One region of the Spirillospora sp. NPDC048819 genome, then DNA from elsewhere that is predicted to be linked to it. Evidence: riboswitches for the same ligand, from Rfam matches in the RefSeq annotation. Region 1 holds a riboswitch; the other holds the start of a gene.
What was found. Region 1 has a riboswitch for S-adenosylmethionine ahead of AB0C35_RS17940 (aminotransferase class V-fold PLP-dependent enzyme). Riboswitches for the same ligand answer to the same signal wherever they lie in the genome.
Positions count from the first base shown of each region.

Region 2: linked by a shared signal. The riboswitch ahead of thrC (threonine synthase) and the one ahead of AB0C35_RS17940 (aminotransferase class V-fold PLP-dependent enzyme) in region 1 are both predicted to bind S-adenosylmethionine.

Region 1 is NZ_JBEZGN010000011.1:161,922-173,398, reverse strand. It holds gene AB0C35_RS17950 (transglycosylase domain-containing protein) at 6-2,246, shown strand; gene AB0C35_RS17945 (hypothetical protein) at 2,296-2,676, opposite strand; SAM riboswitch class IV at 2,747-2,861, shown strand; gene AB0C35_RS17940 (aminotransferase class V-fold PLP-dependent enzyme) at 2,904-4,187, shown strand; gene AB0C35_RS17935 (SseB family protein) at 4,289-7,756, shown strand; gene AB0C35_RS17930 (hypothetical protein) at 7,753-8,121, shown strand; gene AB0C35_RS17925 (hypothetical protein) at 8,389-9,270, shown strand; gene AB0C35_RS17920 (RNA methyltransferase) at 9,271-10,083, opposite strand; gene AB0C35_RS17915 (substrate-binding domain-containing protein) at 10,367-11,477, shown strand, end outside.
Region 2 is NZ_JBEZGN010000057.1:1,379-12,855, forward strand. It holds gene AB0C35_RS42650 (VOC family protein) at 594-989, shown strand; gene AB0C35_RS42655 (MoaD/ThiS family protein) at 1,036-1,314, opposite strand; gene thrC (threonine synthase) at 1,325-2,569, opposite strand; SAM riboswitch class I at 2,586-2,727, opposite strand; gene AB0C35_RS42665 (cation diffusion facilitator family transporter) at 2,845-3,783, opposite strand; gene AB0C35_RS42670 (trehalose-6-phosphate synthase) at 3,893-5,380, shown strand; gene AB0C35_RS42675 (sulfotransferase) at 5,447-6,472, opposite strand; gene AB0C35_RS42680 (RNA polymerase sigma factor) at 6,625-7,176, opposite strand; gene AB0C35_RS42685 (serine/threonine-protein kinase) at 7,175-9,433, shown strand; gene AB0C35_RS42690 (PadR family transcriptional regulator) at 9,821-10,414, shown strand; gene AB0C35_RS42695 (hypothetical protein) at 10,527-11,477, opposite strand, start outside.

The DNA.
Region 1 (11,477 bases):
AGACCATGTCGGCAGCCGCGTCCAAGTCCTCCTCGTCCCGTGAGGGAGGGCCGCCCGGGCGCGGGTCCGGAGGCGGTGACGGAGGCGGCGGCAAGGGGGAGGGCAAGCCCCGGAGCCGCCGGTCGCGGTTCCTGCGCCGGACGCTGTTCCTGCTGCTCGGCTTCATCGGGTTCTGCGTCGCGGCGTTCGCCGTCGCCTACCTGTTCACGCCGGTGCCGTCGCCGCTGGAGAAGGCGGTCGCGCAGGGGCCGACGTTCTACTACTCCGACGGCAAGACGCAGATCGCGAAGACCGGCGTCAACCGGGACGCCGTCGACCTGGACCGCATTCCGGAGAGCACCCGCAACGCGGTGATCGCGGCGGAGAACGGCAGCTTCTACGACGACCCGGGCGTGTCGGTGCAGGGCACCACGCGGGCCTTCTGGTCCACGGTGACCGGCCAGCAGTTGCAGGGCGGCTCGACGATCACGCAGCAGATGGTCCGCAACTACTACGGCGGCATCGGCAAGGAACGCTCGATCACCCGCAAGCTCAAGGAGATCATGGTCGCCCTGAAGGTCGACCAGGAGAAGCCCAAGGACTGGATCCTCGAGCAGTACCTCAACACCATCTACTTCGGACGCAACGCCTACGGTGTGCAGGCCGCCGCCAAGGCCTACTACGACAAGGACGTCTCGGAGCTGACGGCCGCGGAGGGCGCCTACCTCGCCGCCGCGATCCAGCAGCCGAGCAACTTCGCCGACCCGTCCGGTCCCGCCCGCGCCGTCGCCGAGCAGCGGTGGCACGCGGTCCTCGGCAACATGGCGCGGGACGGCTACCTGACCCCCGCCAACATGGCCTCGATGAAGTTCCCCGCCCCGGTCAAGCAGAAGATCACCGACGTCCTCAAGGGCCAGAAGGGCTACATGGTCAACGTGGCCAAGAAGGAGCTCACCGAGCGCCGCGGCTACAGCGAGGACGAGATCAACCGCAGCGGGCTGAAGATCACCACGACGTTCGACAAGCGGCTGATGGACGCGATGAAGCGGGCGGTGGAGCAGAACGCGCCGGAGGGGATGAGCAAGAAGATCCGCACGGGGGCGGTGTCGGTCGATCCGTCCACCGGGCAGGTCCTGGCGTTCTACGGCGGACGCGGCTACCTGGAGGAGGCGCTGAGCAGCTCCTTCGGCGACTGGGCGCAGGCCGGGTCCGGTTTCAAGCCGATCGCGCTGGCCGCCGCCCTGGAGAGCGGGGAGACGCTCAGCTCGACCTATGACGGCAGTTCACCGCAGTACTTCGACGGCTCGTCCATCAAGAACGACTCCGGCCGGAGCTTCGGGACAGTGAACCTCGTCACCGCCACCCAGAACTCGATCAACACCGCTTACGTGAACCTCGGCCAGGACATCGGCAACGAGAAGATCGTCGAGATGGCCGAGAAGATGGGCATCCCGAAGTCGCAGATGAAGCCGGAGCAGCGCGCGGCCGCCACGTTCCCGCTCGGCATCGTGTCGCTGCATCCCGTCCAGCAGGCCGGGGTGTTCGCGACGTTCGCGTCGGAGGGCGTGTACCGGGCGCCGTTCGTCGTCAAGTCCGTCACCGACAACGAAGACCACAAGCGCACGTTCACCGAGAAGGGCGAGCGGGCGCTCAGCAAGCAGAACGCGCGGGACGCCACGTACGCGATGGAGCAGGTCGTCCGGGGCGGCACCGGCACCGGTGCGCAGCTGCCCGACGGCCGCGACGTCGCCGGCAAGACCGGCACCACCGACAAGGGCCGCGCGATCTGGTTCAACGGCTTCATCCCGCAGATGGCCACGTCGGTCGCCATGTTCCGCAGCGACGGCAAGCCGCTGGACATCCCCGGCTACGGCGCGTACGGCGGGGCGCTGCCCGCCCAGATCTGGCGCACCTACACGAGCGACGCCGTGAACATCAAGGACTTCGAGCCGAAGTCGTTCGGGTCTCCGTCGATCAGGCCGGGCGGCGGCTGGAACGGCCCCTCGGACGGCGGCGGGCCGGACGAGACGGGGCAGCCGCCCACGACCGGTCCCGAGGAGCCGCCGTCGAGCGAGGGCCCCGAAGAGCCGGAGATCCCGACGCCGCCGACCGGGCTGCCGACGATCATCCCGACCGACCCCGGCGGAGGCGGCGGCGGTGACGACGGCGATCCCGGCGGCGGCGGGGGCGACGGTGGAGGCGGAGGCGGCGACGGTGGCGGTGGAGGCGGTGACGGCGGCGGAGGCGGTACCGGCGGGACCGGCTGACCGGCCGGCGGGCTGACGGCATCCGGCCCGGACGGTTTCGGAGAGGCCGTCACTCGCAGGCTTTGCCGATCCGGGCCGGCGTCTCCTTCATCACGGTGTCGAGCTGGGCCACGTCGCCGCCGCCGACGGCCGGGGCGGCGGCGCGGAGCTGGTCCGCCTCCGTCTTCAGGGCCTTCTTCAGGTCGTCGTCCTCGGCCTTCTCCGACAGGGCGTCGAGGCGCCCGGCGAGCTTGTCGGTCGCCTGCCGCCACTGCGCCGGATCCGACGCCGGCACGCTCCTGACCTGGGTGATGTACTGCTGGAACGCCTTCTTCGTGTCGATGCACACCTCGCCGGGTCCGCCGCCCAGCGTCCCGCACCCGCCCAGCAGGCCGGACGCGCCGAGCGCCACCACGCCCCCGGCCAGCGTCCGAACCACCCCGTACCGCATCGCACCCTCCACTCGTTCCCCGGCCCGGGTCTCGTGATCCCGGACGGGCTGCGCATATACTTCCGCATTAGGTCATGAGCGCCAGCGTCAAGCCCCGGCTTGCTGGCCGGCAACCCTTCGTCCGCGACGGGGTGCCCCGGGTGAGGACCTGGCCGGACGCGGACGCGTCCCGGCAAGCGCGGATCCCGACGGCCTTTCCCGGGGTCCCTGACCCGGAAGGTTCCGGCATGCCCACGCTGCTCGCCCGTTCCCCCATCACGCCTGCTGTGACGCGCGCCGAGGGGGTCCGGGTTCGCCCGCTTCCCCGCGTCATCGGCGCGGACGTCCCGGTGCCGCTGCGGGACGGCGGCCACGTCCCGTACGCCAACCTCGACTACGCGGCCAGCGCACCCTGCCTGGAGGCGGTGCACGAGGCCGTCACGCGCGCGCTGCCGTACTACAGCAGCGTGCATCGCGGGGCCGGCTACGCGTCCCAGGTCACGACCGGGGCGTACGAGGAGGCGCGGGAGACCGTCCGCTCGTTCCTCGGTGCGTGGCGGCGGTCCGCGGTCGTGTTCACCCGCAACACCACCGACGCGATGAACCTGCTCGCGCACGCCGTGCCCGCCGGGACGAGCGTCGTCGTCTTCGAGACCGAGCACCACGCGGCGCTGCTGCCGTGGAAGCGCGCGGTGCGGCTGCCCGTGCCCGCCACCCCCGCCGACGCGATCTCCGCCGCCGACCGCGCCCTGCGCGAATGCCCGATCGGGCCGCGGCTCCTCGTCGTCACCGCCGCGTCGAACGTCACGGGCGAGCTGTGGCCGGTCGCGGAACTCGCGCGGGTCGCGCACCGCAACGGCGCCCGCATCGCCGTGGACGCGGCGCAGCTCGTCCCGCATCGGCCGCTGGACATGACGGCGCTCGGCGTCGACTACGCCGCGTTCTCCGGGCACAAGCTGTACGCGCCGTTCGGTGCGGGCGTCCTCGCCGGACGCGCCGACTGGCTCCGCGCCGCCGGCCCCTACCTGAAGGGCGGCGGCGCCAGCGCGAACGTCGGAAGGACGACCCGGTGGGCGGCCTCCGCCGAACAGCGGCACGAGGCCGGCTCCCCGAACGTCCTCGGCGTCATCGCGCTGGCCGCCGCGTGCGACGCCCTCTCCGGCGCCTGGGAGGCGCTCGCCGCCCGCGAGGAGACGCTGGTGGGACGGCTGCGGTCGGGGCTCGCGGCGCTCCCGTCCGTCCGTGAACTGGCGCTGTGGGGCGACCGGGCGCCGCGCGTCGGGATCGTGTCGTTCACCGTCGACGGCCGGGAGGCTCGCGACGTCGCGCTCACGTTGTCCGAGGAGTACGGCATCGGCGTCCGGGACGGGTTGTTCTGCGCCCACCCGTTCGTCCGGCACCTGCTCGGCGGGGACGACGCGGACCGCGCTCAGGACCGGGGCGCCGCCGTCCGTGCAAGTATCGGCATCGGGACGAGCGAGGAGCACATCCGGCGGCTGCTCACCGCCCTCGCCGAGCTGACGGCGCGCTGACCTGCGGAGTCTCGCGCGCGGTCAGATGATTATGCTCTTTGGTCCTGTTCGCCCATGTAGCGTAGGCAGTCGCGCGGGGACGAGCACGGAAGAAACAGGGGGTGGCGACCGTGGCCGACGCGTGGCGACCCACGTCGGAACTGGAGCACCGACTGCAGGAGACCGTACGGGCCGGGGACCAGGAGAGCTACTTCCGCCTCATCGCGGACAGCGAGCTCGTCATCCCCGTCCCGCCCGACCTGGTGGACGGCATGCTCGCGGGCGAGAAGCAGGCGTCCTGGCCGACCCAGGAAGAGGACGGCCGGGTCCATGTCCTGGTTTACACGTCGGCGTCGGCGATGCGCGCCTGCCTCGGCCCGGCCTACGAGCACTTCATGACCGTCCGGTTCGGTGAGATCGCCGAGACGTGGCCCGACAACCGCTGGTGGCTCGCCATCGACGCGCCCGCCCACGGCGTCCCCGCCGCGCTGCCGATCGAGGCGCGGCTGCCGTCCTGGTTCGTCCGGCAGGTGGCGCAGGGCGACGGGCGCCCGCCCCAGGTCGGCCGCGCGTCCGCCCCCTGGGAGGAACTCCGCGACCAGCACCGCGACCTCCCCCGCGAGTCGCCCCGGCAGGAGTTCCAGCCGGCCAACGACGTCGAACGCGAACTGCTCCGGGCCGCCGCCAACAACGACCACGACCTGTTCCTGCAGACCCTCGCGGCCACCGAAGTCCTGCTGCCCGTCCCGGACGACACCGACTACACGATGCGTCCGGGCCGTCCCGGGTTCCCCTGGCAGACCAGGGAGGTCGACGGCTCCACCGTCGTCCCCGTGTTCACCTCGCCCGAACGTCTCATCGAGGCGGCCCGCGCCGCCGGGGCCGGCACCGAGTACATCAAGCTGCCGTTCACCGTCGCGCTGCGCTACTGGCCGAACCACGACTGGCTGCTGGCCATCAACTCCGGCTCCCCCGCCGGCGGCACCGTCCTCGCCCAGCAGCTCCCCGGCCTCGCCACCTGGGCCGACCAGCGCGCCGCGCAGCGCATGACGGACGGCTTCGAGCCGCAGAACGACGTCGAGCAGCGCCTGTTCGACGCCGCCCGCCGCCGCGACACCGACGGCTTCTTCAAGATCCTCCTCGGCGCCCAGGTCCTCGTCCCCGCCGACCCCGACACCCCCTGGGGAATCGTCCCCGGCGACCCCGGCTTCCCGTGGCGGCCCGTCCCCGTGCACGGCCGGACGGCCATCCAGATCTTCACGTCCCTCAAGTGGATGAACGAGGCCATCGGCTCGTCCCGCTTCATCATGCCGACCCTCATGGACATGGTCGCCGCCTGGCCGGACACCGAGTGGACCCTCGCCATCAACCCGGGGACGCCCATCGACGCGGCCATGCCCGGCGACAAGGTCCGCTCCCTGGGCGGCCTCCCGCGTCCGGAGGAGCCCGCGTCCCAGCCGGCTGCGTCCCAGCCGGCCGCGTCCCAGCCGCCTGCGGCGCCGCAGGTCGCGTCCCCGCCGGCCGCGTCCACGCCCCCGCCGCCGGACACGCCCGCCGTCCCCGTGGCACCGGCCGTCCCGTCCGAGCCCGACGCGTCCCCCCGGGACAAACCGGGCGCCCACGCCGGCCCGCCCGCCCCGGCCGACCGTGAACCGCCGGCACCCGGCGAAGCAGCGCCCCTCGGCATGCCGGCCGGTGCAGGCCCGCAGGGCGACATCGGCGCGCGCGAAGACCCCGGCACATTCGACGCCCCCGCGAGCATGACCGCCGCCGCCCCCGGGCCGCCCGAGGGGCCGAGCCCACAGGCCGGCGAGACGCCACGGGTTGAACCCACGGCACCGGGCACGCCCGGCGAGCCCGCCCACAGAGCCGGCCCGCCTCAAGAGGCCGTGCGAGGTGCCGCCGGAGCGTCGGCGTTCGACACCTCGGACCCGCTCGGAGCCCCGGGCGGCCACGCGGGCTTGAGCGCCCCAAGCGGCGGCGCTCACGCACGGCGCGGACCGACCTGGGAGGACGATTTCGCCGCGCCCGACACCCCGGCCGCACAAGCCGGGCCCGGCGCGCAAGGGCATCCGGGTGCGCTCGGCGACCCGGGCGAGACGGCACCGGAAGACCACCTAGGCGGCTCCCCTGCCCCCGGCGAAACCGCGCGAACCGGCGCGGGCGCAGCCGGCTCCCCGGCGGACACGCCAGGGCGCGAAACGGCCGAGGCCGAACGGGAGCCCACCGCAACCGACGTCCCCGGACAATCCGCGACGCCCGGCATCAGCCCAGTCGGTGGCCCCGGCCCAGCCGAACCCCATCCCGGCCCCGCTCAGGGACCGGCGCCCGACACCGCCCAGCCGCCGCAGCACGGACACGAGGCGCCCGGCATGCCGGACACGCCCGGCGATCCCCACGGGGCGTCGCAGGAGACCGGCCCGCAGGCCGGCGCCCCTCCGGGGCCTGGACCCGCCGGGCAGGACGGCATCGCCGCGTTCGACGCTCCCGGTTCGGCGAGCGGCCCCGGCATGCCGGTCGCGGCCGGAGCCGACAGCAGTCAGGACGCGCCGGGTGAACGGCCGCTGCGCGCGGCGGGCGAACCGGAGCCGGCGTTCGAGCCGGGGAACCGGATCGACCAGGAGCTGCACGAGGCGGCGCTGAGCGGCGACTCGGACGCGTTCCTGCGCGTCCTGCTGAACGCGAACGTCCTGGTGCCGATACCGGACGACGCGCCGCTAGAGGTGACCCCCGTCCAGCGGGAGTTCCGGTGGGACGCCGCGCTGCGGACGGAGTCGGCGGTGCAGGTGTTCACGTCGCTGGTCCGGTTGCGCGAGGTGCTGCCGGAGTCCCGGTTCGTGTACGCCGACTTCCGGGAGCTGATCGGCGCGTGGCCCCGCGAAGACTGGACGATGCTGCTCAACCCGGGAACGCGCATCGGGGCGTCGCTGCTCGGCGACCAGGTGCGGGCGCTCAGCGACTGGGCGGTGCGGGTCGGGCTCGTCCAGGCGCGGCCGGAGGTCCCGGTGCCGCCGCCGCGGCCCGAGCCGGCGCCGCAGATGCCGCCCGACCTCGACGACCGTGTCTCGTCGCCGTCCATCATGCAGAAGGTCGTGCCGCACGGGCATGTCGCGTGGTACCTGGAGCAGGGCTACGACCGGGTCGGCGGGTTCGTCCATTCGACGGGTGACGTGGCAGAGCTGCAGACGCCGGTCCAGCTGTACGAGGCGCTGGGTCTCCTGTACGAGGGCTCGTCGTTCTCACCGGGCGACGAGGGCGTCTACGTCATCCGGTGGCCCGCGTACTGCCCCGACCTGTACCGGATCCCGTTCGGCGGACGGGACGAAGAGGAGCGGGCCACCTGGGGCGAGTCCGGCTGGGTGATCGAGCGGCCACCGTTCACGGGAAGCGGCTTCGCGCCGGGAAGCGCCGGTTCCATCCGCGAGTACAAGGTGGACAGCGTCCGCCTCCCATTCGGGGCGGAGATGTACTTCCTCGGCCGCGACCGGTCCGAACGGTTCGTCGCCATGTACGACCCCGACCGGCTCGCCTGGCTGCGGCCGGACGCGAACGCCGACACATGGGACGGGCGGACGGAGGCCACCCAATGATCCGGGACGGGTACATCGCGCGGTGGCTCGGCCGCGACTTCGAGGCCGCGCCGGGCGCCGACGGCGAGATCAGGCTGTACGCGCCGGGGCCGACCGACGGGTTCGAGGAACTGCGCCCCGGACGCTACCGCCGCATCGTCCCCGCGTCCGAAGTGGAGGACCTCCGCTACGTCCGGACGACGTGCCGCTGGCGCGGCGAACGGTTCGTCATCGTCGGCGAGCACGAAACTTGGCTGCGCGTCGAATACACCGGCGGACGCGCCCCGGTCGCCGAGAGCCTCGGGCTCGACCGCATCGACCAGGGCATCTGGCAGACATGGGCTCCCGGGTCGGAGGTCGAGGACGTCCGGGAGGAGTTGATCTGATGGCGCACGGGGTTGATTTGCCCCGCGGATCCGTGTTCGCATGATTCTCGAGGCGACCCCTCGATTGGTCGCGGGCACAGCGCTCAACGGCGATGCGACGGAGGTGCTGCGGCAGTGATCTGCCGATCAGCGGTGAAACCGATCTTTGTCGGGCTCGGCACGGCCGCCGTCCTGGCCGCCGGCGGCGCATCCGCCATAGCCGCCGACACCTCGTCCCCCACTCCATCAGAGTCGGGCACGACGTCCCCCGCCCCGGGCGCCCTCAAGGTGAGCGTCACCCCCGCCGCCCAGGACGCGTCCCCCGGCGAGGTCGTCAGCCTGCGCACGCACATCGTGGCCGAGAACGGCGCCGTTTCCGGCATCGAGATCGTGAACATCACGGCCAGCCCGGAGTCCGCCGCTGCGACGATCAGCGGCGACTGCCCGGCCCCCTTCGACGACGCCGGTTGCACCGTCGGGAAGCTGGAGAGCGGCGATCACGACGAAGTCGCCTCGACGGTCTCCATCCCCAAGTCCGCGGAGAAGACGGTCACTGTGACGGTCACTGTCACAGTCAGCGCAACCGGCCTGACGGACCAGTCTTCGAAGGCCACGATCACCTACGTCGTGCCGACCCCGACGCCGACACCGACGAAGACGACTTCACCGCCCCCGTCCACGTCGCCTAGTGCGACACCGACGAAGACGACGCCGAAGCCGTCGCCGACGAAGTCGTCGTCCGGTGGGGGTGGCGGGTCCGGTGGCGGCGATGGCTCTAGTGGTGGCTCTAGTTCGGGTTCCGGATCCGGTGACGGCGGGCCGTCGGCTTCCATCAGCGGGGTCGAGCCGCCGAATCCGAACTCGTCGTTCGATCCGCAGAAGCCGCAGGTGGCGTTGCCGCCGATTCAGGCGCCGAGCCCATCGGTGGCGCCCGGTCTGGGGACCACGACGCCGCAGAGCCGGTTGCAGGGGAACAAGGCTCCCGTCGCGCAGGACCTCACGTTCGAGCGGATGGCGAGCACCCAGGTGGCGTGGCTGGCGGCGCTGCTGGTGGCGGTCTCGCTGCTGCTGACGCAGCTGCGGCTCGGGCGGCGGCGGTTGCCGGCCGGCGCGGCGAAGCGGCTGAAGGGCACGCACCGCCGGCCAAAAAAGGGCATGTTCGGCAGTTGATCAGCGCGTGAGGCCGTAGCAGGCGATCGCGGCGGCGGCGACCACGTTCAGGGAGTCGACGCCGCGGGCGAGGGCCGTCTCGTTCATCGGGATGCGGACGCGGTGGTCGGCCTCGTGGAGCCAGCGGGACGACAGGCCGTCCCCTTCGGAGCCGAGGAGCAGTGCCCGGCGGTCGGCCGTCCGCACCTCGTCGAGGGGTGTCGCGTCGGGCGCGGGAGTCAGGGCGAGGAGTTGGAAGCCGCGTCCGCGGAGCGCGGTCAGTCCGGAGCGCCAGTCGGTCATGCGGGCGTAGGGCAGGGCGAAAACCGCGCCCATGGAGACCTTGACCGAGCGCCGGTAGAGCGGGTCGGCGCAGCGGGGCGCGAGCACGGCGGCGTCGACGCCGAGAGCCGCGGCGCACCGGAAGATGGCCCCGATGTTGGTGTGGTCGACGATGTCTTCGCAGACTATGACGCGGCGGGCGGTGGTGAGGACGGTGTCCACGGTGGGGAGCGGGAGGCGTTCGAGGGACGCCAGGGCGCCGCGGTGGACCTGGAAGCCGGTGATCGACTCCATGGTGGCGTCGTCGGCGACGTAGGCGGGGGCGTCGAGGACGTCCAGGACGTCGGCCAGCGGTTCGGCCCAGCGGCGGGCCATCAGCAGAGAGCGGACGGGGTGGCCCGCGCCGATCGCGCGGCGGATCACCTTCTCGCCTTCGGCGACGAACAGGCCGTGCTCGGCTTCGAGGCTCTTGCGGAGGTTCACGTCCCGGAGTCGCACGTAGTCCGCGATGCGGGGGTCTGCGGGGTCGGTGACGGGAACCAGGCTGGCCATGGCCCCAGTCTGCCGGTGGGCGGAGGGTGGGGCGTCCCGCACGTCAACGGGATCCGGGGGCCGGGGGCGCTGAGTATGCCCCGCCGCCCGACCGGTCCGCACCGGGGTGGCGTGGTGTGGCGGTGCCGTCGCGGAGCGTGCCGATCGGGGGCAATGCCAGGATCGTTGAGACATACGCTCATGACCTGCGTCATTATCAGTTTTGAGTTCTTTGTAACCTCTAGTTCGTACTACTACAGTGCCGTGGAACATCGGCGGGTTTCTGGTGAATCGAGGGCAGGCCATGAGCGGACGTCATCGCAATGACATCCCCGAGGGGATGGGCGAGGGCGGGTACGACCCGTCCCGGCCCGTCTTCGGTCCGGCCAACGACGGGTCGTCCGACTGGTTCGGCGGGCGGGACGCCCAGGGCCAGCCGCTCGCCCAGCCGCAGGCCGGTCCGCAGGGGGCGCCGCCCGGCGCCGCCGGCCCCGGGGCGTCGGGCGAGACTCCGGAGTGGTTCACGCCGCGGCAGACGGGTGAGCAGCCCATCTACGGCTCAGGCGGGTACGGCGTTGCGTCCGGCAGCGGGGGTTACCGCGGTGGACGTCCCGGCGGGCCCGGTGCCGGTGAGCCGCCGGGGGGCCGCCAGGGACCGCCGCCTGGTAGTTCCTCATCGCCGCTGGCCGGAACCGGGTACAGCGAGTACGACTCCATCCGCAGCTCCGACGGTGGCCCGTCGGGGTTCTTCGGCGGAGGCTCGGGGCCGGGTGACTCCGGCGGCTACGGCGGAGGGTCGGGTGGGTCCGGAGGCTCGGGCGGATCCGGTGGTTACGGAGGTTCGGGCGGATCCGGTGGCTACGGCAGTGAGTCCGGTGGCTACGAGTACGGGCGCCGCAAGCGCAAGCGCAGCGCGACCGCGCTGATCGGGCCGATGGCCGGTGCCGTGGGCCTCGCGCTGCTTCTGGGCGTCGGCGTCTACGCGTTCGCCGAGAGCGGCGGGTGCACGGGCGACGACGCGCTGAGCCTGTCGGTCGCGGCCGCTCCCGACATCGCGCCGGTGGTGGAGAAGGCCGCCAAACGCTTCAACGACGGCAAGCACGAGACCGACGGCAAGTGCGTCAACGCCACGGTGACGAAGGTCGAGCCTTCGTCGGTGTCGACGCTGCTGTCCGGGCAGGGCGTCGCGAACCCGTCCAACGAGCGCCCCGACGTGTGGATCCCCGACTCCTCGCTGTGGATTTCGCTGGCCCAGGCGGGCAAGGACAACAAGAGCGGCGTCATCTCCACCAAGACGTCGGTGGCGCAGAGCCCGATCGTGGTCGGGTTGCCGCAGTCGCTCGCGGCGCAGCTGAAGAAGCAGGGCATCACCGCCAGCCCGTCCTGGGACAACCTCCTCAAGGCCGCCGGCGGTG
Region 2 (11,477 bases), on a different contig from region 1:
AATCAGATCGCCGATGGCGCGGGATTGGGCCGCGTCTTCGGGCTCGTGCATGTCGTCTGAGACCCCAGCCCAGTACTCCAGCACGGAGATCACCCAACTCCACCGATCACGTGGCAGCCTCACCGTGACGATCTCATCAGCCGGTGGCCAGGTCCCAGAGCGTCGAACACCTGGCGTCGACCCCGCGACCTGATGCCAGCCTGCCTCGCGGACGCTCGTTCCAATGGCCCTTATTTCTTCCCAGTCGGGCCTCTCGTACTGTGTGTTTATTTCGTTGTCGGTCGTTCCGTCGATGATGTGCCATTGCCACATGGGCAAGCTGATCGATAGCTCAGCATCCTGCGAGGAAGGAGAGGAATCCATGGCGAATCATGATCGCCAGGCAGGCGATCAGCGTCAACGGATGTCCCGCGAGGTTCGGAGCAATGGTGGAGCGGATGGGGCTGTTCTGGACGGTGAGTCCGTCCGTTTGGGAGCGGGTTGCTGCTCGGCTTGGTCGCTTGGCCTGCCGTCTTATCTGCGCCGGGGGCCCGTTCGGGAACTGGTCAGGAATTGAGAAGCGGGTACGGGTGGCCCGTGGCTAGCGTCAGGGCATGGACATCAAGTTGCAGGTGAGCGCCATCATGCTCGGCGTCAAGGACGTCGCACGCGCCAAGAAGTTCTATGCCGAAGGGCTGGGCTGCGAGGTCGTCCAGGACTACGGCGGGTTCGTCAAATGCGACCTGGGCGAAGGGTCGTCGTCGCTGGCATTGTACGAATGGGGCGCGGCGGCGCAGGACGCCGGCGTATCGGCTGAGGGGTCCGGGTTCCGCGGCTCCTCGTTCCACTTCATCACCGACTCCAGAGACGCGGTGGACGAGGTCATGCGCACCGCGGTGGCCGCCGGCGGCACCGTGGTCAGGGAGGCGGCCGCCACCGAGTGGGGCGGGTACTTCGGCTACTTCAGTGACCTTGACGGCTACCTGTGGAAGGTCACCACCGCCGGCTGAGCGCCGGTCCTGGCGCACGGGCGGTGCGCCAGGACCGGGGTTGCTCTCAGCCGCCGGCGACGGCGGGGATGATCGAGATCTGGGCGCCGTCGGGGGTGGGGGTGTCCAGGCCGTCGGCGAAGCGGACGTCCTCGTCGCCGACGTAGACGTTGACGAAGCGGCGGATCTTGCCGTTGTCGTCCAGGATGCGGGCGGAGATGCCGGAGTAGCTGGATTCCAGGTCGGCGACGACGGCGCGGAGGGTGGCGCCTTCGGCCTTCACCTCGGCCTCGCCGCCGGTGTAGGTCCGCAGGATGGTCGGGATACGGACGGACACGCTGCTCATGGTGCTCCTCTCAGGCCAGGCCGGCGGCGCGGAACGCTTCCAGGGACGGGGCGATGTTGGCGGACGGGGCGACCACGGGCGCGACGGCGTCCAGGGTCTTCAGGCCGTCCCCGGAGTTGATGATCACGGTCTCGGCGGACGGGTCGAGCGTGCCGGCCTCGACGAGTTTGCGGAGGGTCGCGACGGTCACGCCGCCAGCGGTCTCGCCGAAGATGCCCTCGGTGCGGGCCAGGAGCCGGATGCCCTCGACGACCTGCTCGTCGGTCACGTCCTCGACGGCGCCGTTGGTGCGGCGGGCGACGTCCAGGACGTACGGGCCGTCGGCGGGGTTGCCGATGGCGAGGGACTTGGCGATCGTGTCGGGCTTCACCGGGCGGACGACGTCGTGCCCGGCCTTGAACGCGGCGGCGACAGGGCCGCATCCGGCGGCCTGGGCGCCGAAGACGCGGTACGGCTTGTCCTCGACCAGGCCGAGCTTGATCAGTTCCTGGAACGCCTTGTCGATCTTGGTGAGCTGGGAGCCGGACGCGACCGGGACGACGATCTGGTCGGGCAGCCGCCAGCCGAGCTGCTCGGCGATCTCGTAGCCGAGGGTCTTGGAGCCCTCGGCGTAGTACGGCCGGACGTTGACGTTCACGAACGCCCAGTCGTCCTGCTCGCCGGCGATCTCGGACGCGAGCCGGTTGACGTCGTCGTAGTTGCCGTCGACGGTCACGAACGTCCCGCCGTAGACGGCCGTTGTGATGATCTTCTGGCTTTCCAGGTCGGACGGGACGAACACGGCGCTGCGGATCCCGGCGCGGGCCGCGGCCGCGGCGACGGCGTTCGCGAGGTTGCCGGTGGACGGGCAGGCCAGCACCTTGAAGCCCAGTTCGCGGGCGGCGGCGAGGGCCACGGCGACGACGCGGTCCTTGAACGAGTGGGTCGGGTTGCCGCTGTCGTCCTTCACCCACAGGCTCTGCAGGCCGAGGCTCTCGGCGAGGTTGTCGGCGCGGACGAGACGTGTCAGGCCGGGCTCGGTGTTGGGCGTTTCGGCCACGGTGGACGGGACGGGCAGCAGCCCGCGGTACCGCCAGATGTTGCGGGGCCCGGACTCGATGGCCGCGCGGGTGACGCCGCCGAAGTCGTAGGCGATCTCCAGAGGCCCGAAACACTCTTCGCAGGCGTAGAACGGGCCGAGGTCGCGTGTGGAACCGCATTCGCGGCAGACGAGGCCGGTAGCGGGTCCGAGGTCAGTGGCAGGCGTGAGTGCCATGAGGGCGAGGCCTTTCTCCCCATCTTCCCTGCGCCACCTTGGTCGCAGGCCGGAGTTGGCACCATCTCCCGGCCGGCCCCGCAGGATCGCGAGTGCGCCTGAGCCGAGTGGTTGCCGGGGCTTCGCAGGGCCGGTCCCTCCACCCCTCTGGATGAGCAATATTCAGTTGTGAAAGCGAGCGCGTTTTCAGCGCGTATGCATCGACTTTACATGATCTGACCGGATGCCAGACAGCCGGGTCCACTGGCTGAGACGTTACCCGGACGCGTTCTTGATCACGCCGGTTCTTCGCGGCGGGCGGTGCGCTGGGTGGGGTCGAGGAACACGTGCCGGACGGCCGGGAGCCGCTCCCGAAGCCTGCGGTCGATCTCGCCCGCGACGTCCTCGGCCTCGTCGGCGCTGATGTCGTCGGAGAAGTTGACCTTGGCGGCGACGAGGATCTGCTCGGGACCGAAGTGCATGGTCAGCAGCTCGTCCACGCCGGTCACACCGCGGGAGCCGAGGATCTCCGAGCGGATCTCGCGCTGTGCCGCGGGGTCGGCGGCCCGACCGATGAGCAGGGCCGTGCTCTCGCGGCCGATCCCGAACGCGAGGACGACGAGCAGCAGGCCGATGAGGACGGAGGCGAGGCCGTCCCACAGGTCCGATCCGGTGATCTCGCGGAGCGTCAGGCCGGCGGCGGCGAGCACGAGGCCGATCATCGCGGTGCCGTCCTCGAACAGCGCCGTCTTGAACGTCAGATCGGGCGACCGGCGGACGTGCTCGACGAGCCCCCGGTCGTTCTCGCGGGTCTCCTTGCGCGCCTGGTAGACGGCGCGTGTCCAGGACGTCCCCTCCAGGACGGCCGCCAGGCCGAGGACGGCGTAGGCCAGCCACACGCTCGTGCCGGTGCCGCCGCGGCCCATCATGGTCAGGATTCCGTAGGAGATGGAGAACCCGGCTCCGGCCACGAAGATCCCGAACGCGGCGAGCAGCGACCACACGTACCGCTCGTTGCCGTATCCGAACGGGTGGCGCCGGTCGGGGGGACGTTCGCTGCGCCCCAGGGACGCGAGAAGGAAGCCCTGGTTGAGGGTGTCCCCGACCGAGTGCGCGCCCTCCGCGAGCATCGCGCTGGACCCGGCGAGGACGCCGGCGATCAGCTTCGCCATTGCGAGGACGAGGTTCGCCGCACCGGCGACGAGCACGGTCTTCATCGTCTCGGCCCTGCTCATCCGCGTCGACTACCCGTGGCGGTTTGCCCTAATCCAGGCGGGTTCGGCTTTGGCGTGCACCACGTGGGTCACTTTGAAGCGCCTCGGTCCCAACTGAGACCCTGCCGGTATGAGCCAAGTGCTGGTGGCATCGAACCGGGGCCCGGTGTCGTTCTCGTCCTCCGAGGGCGGTGCGCTCACCATGCGGAGGGGAGGCGGCGGGCTGGTGTCGGGCCTCGCCGCCGTCACGGGAGCGCCGCGGAACCCCGGACCGCTCAGCCCGTCCGCCACCGGGACGGCGTCCGAGGCGTCGGACGTGCTGTGGGTGTGCGCGAGCCTGGGCGAGGCCGACCGGACGGCCGCCCGCCGTTCACCGGACGGCCGCATCGACCTGGCCGGGTACGAGACCGGCGGCGCGGCGGTGCGGATGCTCGACATCCCCGAGGCCACGTTCCAGCGCGCGTACAACGCCGTGGCCAACTCGACGCTGTGGTTCGTCCACCACCTTCTGTACGACACCCCGCGCAGCCCGCACTTCGATGCCCGCGCCCGCCGCGACTGGCAGTCCTATGAGGCGTACAACGCGGCGTTCGCCGACGCCCTCGCACGGGACGCCGCACAGGGCGCGAAGGCGGCGATCCAGGACTACCACCTGTCGCTGGCTCCCCGGATGCTCCGCGACCGGCGCCCCGACCTGAAAATCGTCCACTTCTCCCACACGCCTTGGGCGCCGCCCGAGTACTACAGCCTGCTCCCAGACGACATCGGCACGCAGATCCTTCTGGGCATCCTCGGTGCCGACCACGCGGGGTTCCTCACCGAGCGGTGGGCTTCGGCCTTCCTCGACTGCTGCGAACTGGTGCCGGGAGCCCGCGTCGACCGTGCCGCCCGAACGGTCACCTGTTCAGGACACGTGACGCATGTAGGCGTCCATGGCCTCGGCATCGATGGGACGGCACTGCGCCAACGCGCCGCGGAACAGGACGTCGTGGAACGGGCGCGCGCGCTGCGTGAGCAGGTGGGCGACCGTCAGCTCATCGTGCGGATCGACCGGACGGAACTGTCCAAGAACATCGTGCGCGGTCTCGCCGCCTATCGCGAGCTGCTCGTCAACCATCCCGAGTGGCGCGGACGCGTGGTGCACCTCGCGTTCGCCTACCCGTCCCGCTACGACCTGCCCGAGTACCGGGAGTACACCGCGGCCGTCGAGCGGATGGCGAAGCAGATCACCGACGAGTTCGGCACTGCGGACTGGGATCCGCTGATCCTGCAGGTGAACGACGACTATCCGCGTTCCCTCGCCGCCTACGGCCTGGCCGACGTCCTGCTCGTCAACCCCATCAGGGACGGGATGAACCTCGTGGCGAAGGAGGGGCCGGTCCTGTCGGAGCGCGGCTGCGCGCTGGTGCTGTCCAGGGAGGCGGGTGCGGCGGCCGAGCTCTCCGAGGACGCCCTGATGGTCAACCCGTACGACGTGTCGCAGACCGCCGAGACGCTCCACAGGGCCCTGCTGATGCCGCACGCCGAGCGCGCCAGACGCTGCGCCCGGCTCACCGCCGCCGCGACGGCGCTCCCCCCGCAGCGCTGGTTCGCCGACCAGCTCGCCGCTCTCGACTGACGGCGCTCACTCCGCGGCCACCACGGGCGGCCGGGATCGCCGGGGCGGCCGGGGGGACGTCGCAGGTCACATGGTGGGGCTGACGGTGCTCTCCGCCACGAGGAGGCATTCGACCGGGTTCGGTTCGTGGTGCTGTTTCCAGCGTTCACGCAGGGCGGCCTTGCGCTGCGCGATGCGGCGGTGCGCGCTGGTCCGGGTGAACCGGACGAGCTGGGACGCGGGCGGTTTCGGCAGCCCGCTCGGCTCGTAGCCGTACTCGGCGAGCCGTTCGCCGAACGCGGCCTCCGCCAGGCTGATCTCCCAGGGGTCGAGGCGTTCCGCCCAGGATCCGATGCGGCTGGTCGTGACGGAGTCGTGCGTCCGTCCGTGCCACTTCTTGCTCGCTGAGACGGTCCGCTTGGCCAGGCCCTCGGGGTGGGTCATCGCCGGGTCGAAGTCCTCGCCGAGGAACCCGCAGAGCCGGGTCAGCTCGTCGGCGGGGTCGGCGACGAGCCGCTCGTACTGCATCTCGTAGTAGGTGTCGGGACCGAGGCGCTCGGCCAGCCGGCGGCCGTGGTCGATCGCCTCCCGCCACGCGGACACCGCGTGGTGGAGGTCCTTGTCGTACCAGGGCATCTCCATCAGCGAGGCGACGCAGTCGCGGCCGTCCCGGACGAGGTGGACGAACTGCGCGTCCGGGAACATCCGCAGCAGCGCGCCGGCGTGCCGGAAGTAGCTCGGGCGCTTGTCGCCCCAGCGCGGCTTGCCGTGCCGGCGGGCGTAGGAGCGGAACACGACGCCGATCGCCGAGCCCAGCGTCGGCGGCCCGGCGACGATCTCGTCGACGACCTCACCGGCGTCCAGGCCGAGCGTGTGGAACTTGGTGGTCTTCTCGGCCGTGATCCACTCCGCCAGCGCGCGTCTGTTCTCCCTTTCCTGGAGGTCACCGAACTCGCACCGCCGCGCATAGGCGGGAATGAGGAACTTCGTCTCCGCCGGGATCGCGATGCGGGCGTGCGAGTGCAGCATCAGCTGCAGCAGCGTCGTCCCCGAGCGGGGACAGCCGAGGACGAAGATCGGGCGGTCATGGCGGGGGTCCGGGCCTGATGACATGCACGGCATGGTGTCCCACGCACCGGGCCCGCGACCCAGGTCATGAGGGCACCGTTGCCCGCCGATTACCGACGTTTGACGGTGCCGCCCCACGCTCCCGCGCCCGCGGCCGCCCGCCCGGCCCGCGCGTCACGGGCCGCGACCGGCCACGGTCAGGTGTAGGACTCCCCCAGCGTCTGCCTGACCTGCTTGCGCGCCTCGTGGATGCGGGACTTGACGGTGCCGAGCGGAAGGCCCAGCTGCTCGGCGATCTCCGCGTACTCCAGCTGGGAGACGTCCCGCAGGACGAGGGCCTGGATGAGGTCGGGCTTGCGGGCCTCCAGGTCTTCCATGGCGTCCAGGATGTCGACCCGGGAGCCCGCGATGACGCTGGTACGGCGCGGATCGGGGCGCTGCTGCGGCAGCTCCCCCGCCTGCTCCACCGAGCGCCGCTTCAGCGACCGGTAGGTGGAACGGGCGGAGTTGGAGACGACGACGTGCAGCCAGGTGCTGAACCTCGACCGCCCCTCGAAGCGGTGGATGTTCCGCGCCACCTGCAGCAGTGCGTCCTGGCATGCCTCCTCGGCGTCCTGCCGGCAGGGCAGGAAGCGGGAACTGTGCCGCAGGACGTCCGGCTCGATCTTGCGGAGGAGCTCGTTGAGGGCGCTCTGGTCACCCTGCGCGGCCTTGACCGCCAGCTCCTCGGTCCTCTCGTCGAATGCCATGCCGCCTCATTGCTCGTTCGCACACTCACCCCGTTGTTGGGATGATACGGGTGTGTCTTTCCCACCATCAGTAGGCCGTTACCGGATCGACCGCGTCCTGGGTTCGGGGGCGTTCGCCTCTGTGTGGCTGGGCCAAGACGACGCTCTGGACTCCCAGGTAGCGATAAAAGTCCTGTCTGGCAGCCTGATCGACGATCTGGACGTGCGCAACCGTTTCCTCGAGGAGGCCCGGATCCTGCGCCGGGCCGACTCCGAGCGCCTCGTCCGCGTCCACGACATCGGGGAGCTGCCGGATGGCCGCCCCTACTTCGTGATGTCGTACGCGGACCGCGGAACGCTCGGCGACCGCATGCGCGAACGGCCACTTCCGGTCAACGAGGCGATCGCCCTCGCCGAGGAGATCGCGCACGGGGTCGAGGTGATCAACACGCTGGGCGTGATCCACCGCGATCTCAAGCCGTCCAACGTGCTGTTCCAGTCGACACCGGACGGCGGCGAGAAGCTGCTGATCGCCGACCTCGGACTGGCCAAGGCCCTCGCGCACGCCTCCGGCGCGTTCACCCTGCCGGTCGGCACGCCCGGGTACATGTCGCCGGAGCAGGCGCGGTTCGGCGGCGGTCTGGACGTCCGCGCCGACGTGTACGGGCTGGGCGCGCTCACCTATCACATGATCACCGGACGGGCCCCCGGCCCGGCGCCGGTCAAGTCGCCGCCCAGCGAGATGCGCGAGGGGATCACCCCGGCGTTCGACCAGGTGATCCTGCGCGCCCTGGAGGTCGAGCGGGAGAACCGGTGGCCGACCGCCGAGGCGTTCGCCGAGGCGCTGTCCACGCTTCGCCCTACGTCGATGCCGGGCGCGCCCGCCCCCTCGTACGCGCCGCCGGTCCCGCAGATCAACGCGGACGCGACCGTCCAGGACTTCTACCAGGACGGCACCCAGGCCCGGCCGCCCGGCCCCGGCCCGGGGCCCGTGCTTGGCGCGGGTCAAGCCGTGACCCCCGTCCAGGGCCAAGCGCAGAGCCCTGTCCAAGGCCAGGGGCCTGTTCAGAGGCACGCGCCCGTCCAGGGGCAGCCGCCCGGCCCGCAGGGTGGCCCGCGGGAGATGCGGACACGGCTCGACCAGCCGGCGGAGGACGACGTCCGCACGTCCGAGATGCGCGTCCCGCCGGGGCCGCAGGGCGGCGAGCAGACGATCGTGGACGACCCTGGCGGGCGCGGCACGCCGTTCAGGCAGGCCGAGCCCCCGACCGCACCCGACAACGACAATGACCGCACGGTCGCGATGCAGTCTCCGCCGCCCCCGCAACAGCAGGGCGGCCCCGGCGGTGACAACAAGACCGCCGTCTTCCCGACGCAGCCCCCGCAGAACGGCGCCCCTCAGCAGGGCGGCCCCATGCAGCCGATGGGCCCGGGGCCGGGCGGCCCGCAGCCCTACCTTCAACCGGGCCAGCCGGGGCAACCGGGGCAACCGGGGCAACCGGGGCAACCGGGCCCGCCGCCTCCCACCGGTTTTCAGCCGCCGCCCCCTGGGCCGGTCCAAGGCCAGGGCCAGGGGCCCGGCGGCGGCAAGGGCGGGCTGATGAACAAGCTCCGGGGCGGCGGCGCTCCGGGACGGCCCGGCGGCGGTGGCGGCGCCGGGAAGAAGTTCGTCACTCCATTGATCATCACGGTGGTCGTGCTGGCGGTCGCGCTGGTCGGCGGCCTGACCCTCGGCCTGCTGTTCTCCGGCGACGATGGCGGCAAGGGCAAGGACAAGGACGAAAAGTCCGAGATCCCGAAGGACTTCGCCGCGATATCCGACACCTCGGGCAAGATCAAGGCCGCGGTGCCGAAGGCGTGGCCCAAGGACCAGAGCGAGCAGACGTGGACTCCGTCCACCGTCGGGCTCAGCGACGGCGGGCCGCGTCCGGTACTGCGCGCGACGCCGGACAAGGCCGCGTACCTCGGCAACGGCAAGGGCCCCGGAGTCTTCATCGGCGTGACCACGGACGTGCGCGACGGGCAGCTTCCCCCGCCGAGCGCGGCCGTCCATTCGCAGTGCACGAAGGCCGCCCCGGAGAACTACACCACTCCGGACAAGGCTCTCAGCGGGACGATCACGCGCTTCACCAACTGCAAGACCGGCACGCCGTCCGTCACCGAGGTCGGCCTCAAGGACAAGTCCGGCAAGTTCGGCCTGTGGATCCGGGTCAAGGAGACCGACGACCGCAACGCCACCAAGGACATCCTGGACAGCCTCAAGATCACCGGCCCCTGACCACCACACGCCCCGGGCCCTTGACGGCCCGTCACTGACGATCGGGCGGGGCCGGCTCCCGGTCCCCGCTAGGCCGCGCCACGGTCGCGAGCGCGCAGACACGGCCGAGCACACCGCAGGTACGGCCGACCGAGCATGGATGGTCGGCCGCCTAGGTGCGGCTGGGCGGGCGGTCGTGCGTCTTCGCGTGCCCGCGTCCCGCGTGACCGGGCCCGCCGCGAGGTCGGGCAATGCTGCCGCTCAACGGCGATGCCTCCTCCCTGTGCCCTCTCCTGGCGCGCATCCGCGCGTCCGCGCATCGACGAGCTCAAGACTCGGTGTTGCATCGCGACCTATTCCGATATATCGTTAAGCCATCGCAACCGATCACTAACGAAGGGGACTGCGATGCGTGACAACATGATGAGAGGGCGCGGAGGCCCTCGGGGGCCCCAGGAGCGCGAGCGCCGCGGAGACCAGTTCGGCCCGTGGGGGCCCGGCGGTCCGGGGTTCGGACCCGGGCCCGGCCATCGCGGACGCGGTGGACGCGGGCGGCGGACCCGGCGCGGCAACGTCCGGGCGGCGCTGCTCGCCCTGCTCGCCGAGCGGGCGATGCACGGCTACGAGATGATCCAGGAGCTGGACGGCCGCACCGGCGGTGTCTGGCGGCCGAGCCCCGGCTCGGTCTACCCGACCCTCCAGATGCTGGAGGACGAGGACCTGGTCACCAGCGAGGAGCAGGGCGGCAAGCGGCTGTTCTCCCTCACCGACGCGGGCCGCGAGGCGGCGTCGGGGCAGGCCACGGCCCCTTGGGACGAGGTCACCGCGGCCGCCGGCGAGAACGCCCTGCGCGGGCGTGAGGCGGTCGGCCAGCTGATGGGCGCCCTGCACCAGGTCATGGCGGTCGGCAGCGAGACCCAGAAGGCGCGTGCGCTGGACGTCGTCAACGACGCCCGCCGCCGCCTCTACGGGATCCTCGCCGACGACCCCGAAGCCGAATGAACCGGCTCACCGGTCGGCGCGACACAACGCGCAAGGCCGGCGATCGACCGGAACCGCCGCGGCCGGACGGGCGCGGCGGTTCCGCATGCGTTCGGGCCGGGCGGCGGTGAGGTCAGCCCGGGAAGGGCACCGGCTTGGCGCGCTGGTCGGCCATGTACAGCTGCTTCCACACGTACAGGCCCATGTCCTCGCGGGCGATGTCGTTCTGGACGGGGACGTCGACCGTGGCGCGCACCAGGTACGTCGCGCCCGGCGCCATGTACTTGTCACCGCCCTCGCCGGGGATGAGCGCACCGCCCGCGAGCCTCCGCACCACCTTGCTCTTCGTCGGCGGAGTGCACATGTCCTCCGGGACGCCGGCCTGCGGCATGCACCGTCCCCGCGCATCGGGCGTGACGAGCTCGCGCTTGACGAAGACGTCGCCGGGGAAGTCGAGCAGCACCTTCTCGGCCGTCGGGTTGGTGAGCAGGTACTCGATGTAGGGGAACGACGTCCCGGACGGCGGCGACGACTGGAACGTCGTCACGGCGCCGTCGCTCGCCCCGCTGGTCACCGCGGCGAGCTTGTACTTGGATCCGTCGGCCGTGCCGACCTCGATGGGCGCCCCGGCGGAGGGCAGTCGGACGTCGGCGCCGCCCTGAGGCCGCTCACCGGCCGCCGCGCTTTCACCGCCGTCCCCGGGTCCGCGCGTCAGGACGAGCCCGACCATGACCAGCCCGGCCAGGACGAGCACGCCCGCCGCGACGAGCCCGCTGCGGCGTCCGGCCCGCTGCCGCGCCCTGCGTTCCTGCTCGCGCTCGCGTGACCCGAGCCGCACCTGCACGCCGCTCGTCTCCCGGACCCCCATCGGCCCGGTCGTGGACGACGGCTCGTCCCCTGGCTCTGCGTACTCGTCCTGTCCGGTGTACGCGTCTTGCTCGGTGTAGGCGTCCTGCGCTTCGGAGACGCCTGCCCATGCCGCGCCGCCGCGCTGGTCCGGCTCCGCGCCCGGTTGCTCCGGGGACGGGACGTGCGGCTGGACGTGCGGCTGCGGCGATTCGGGCGGACGGCCCCAGACCCGCGG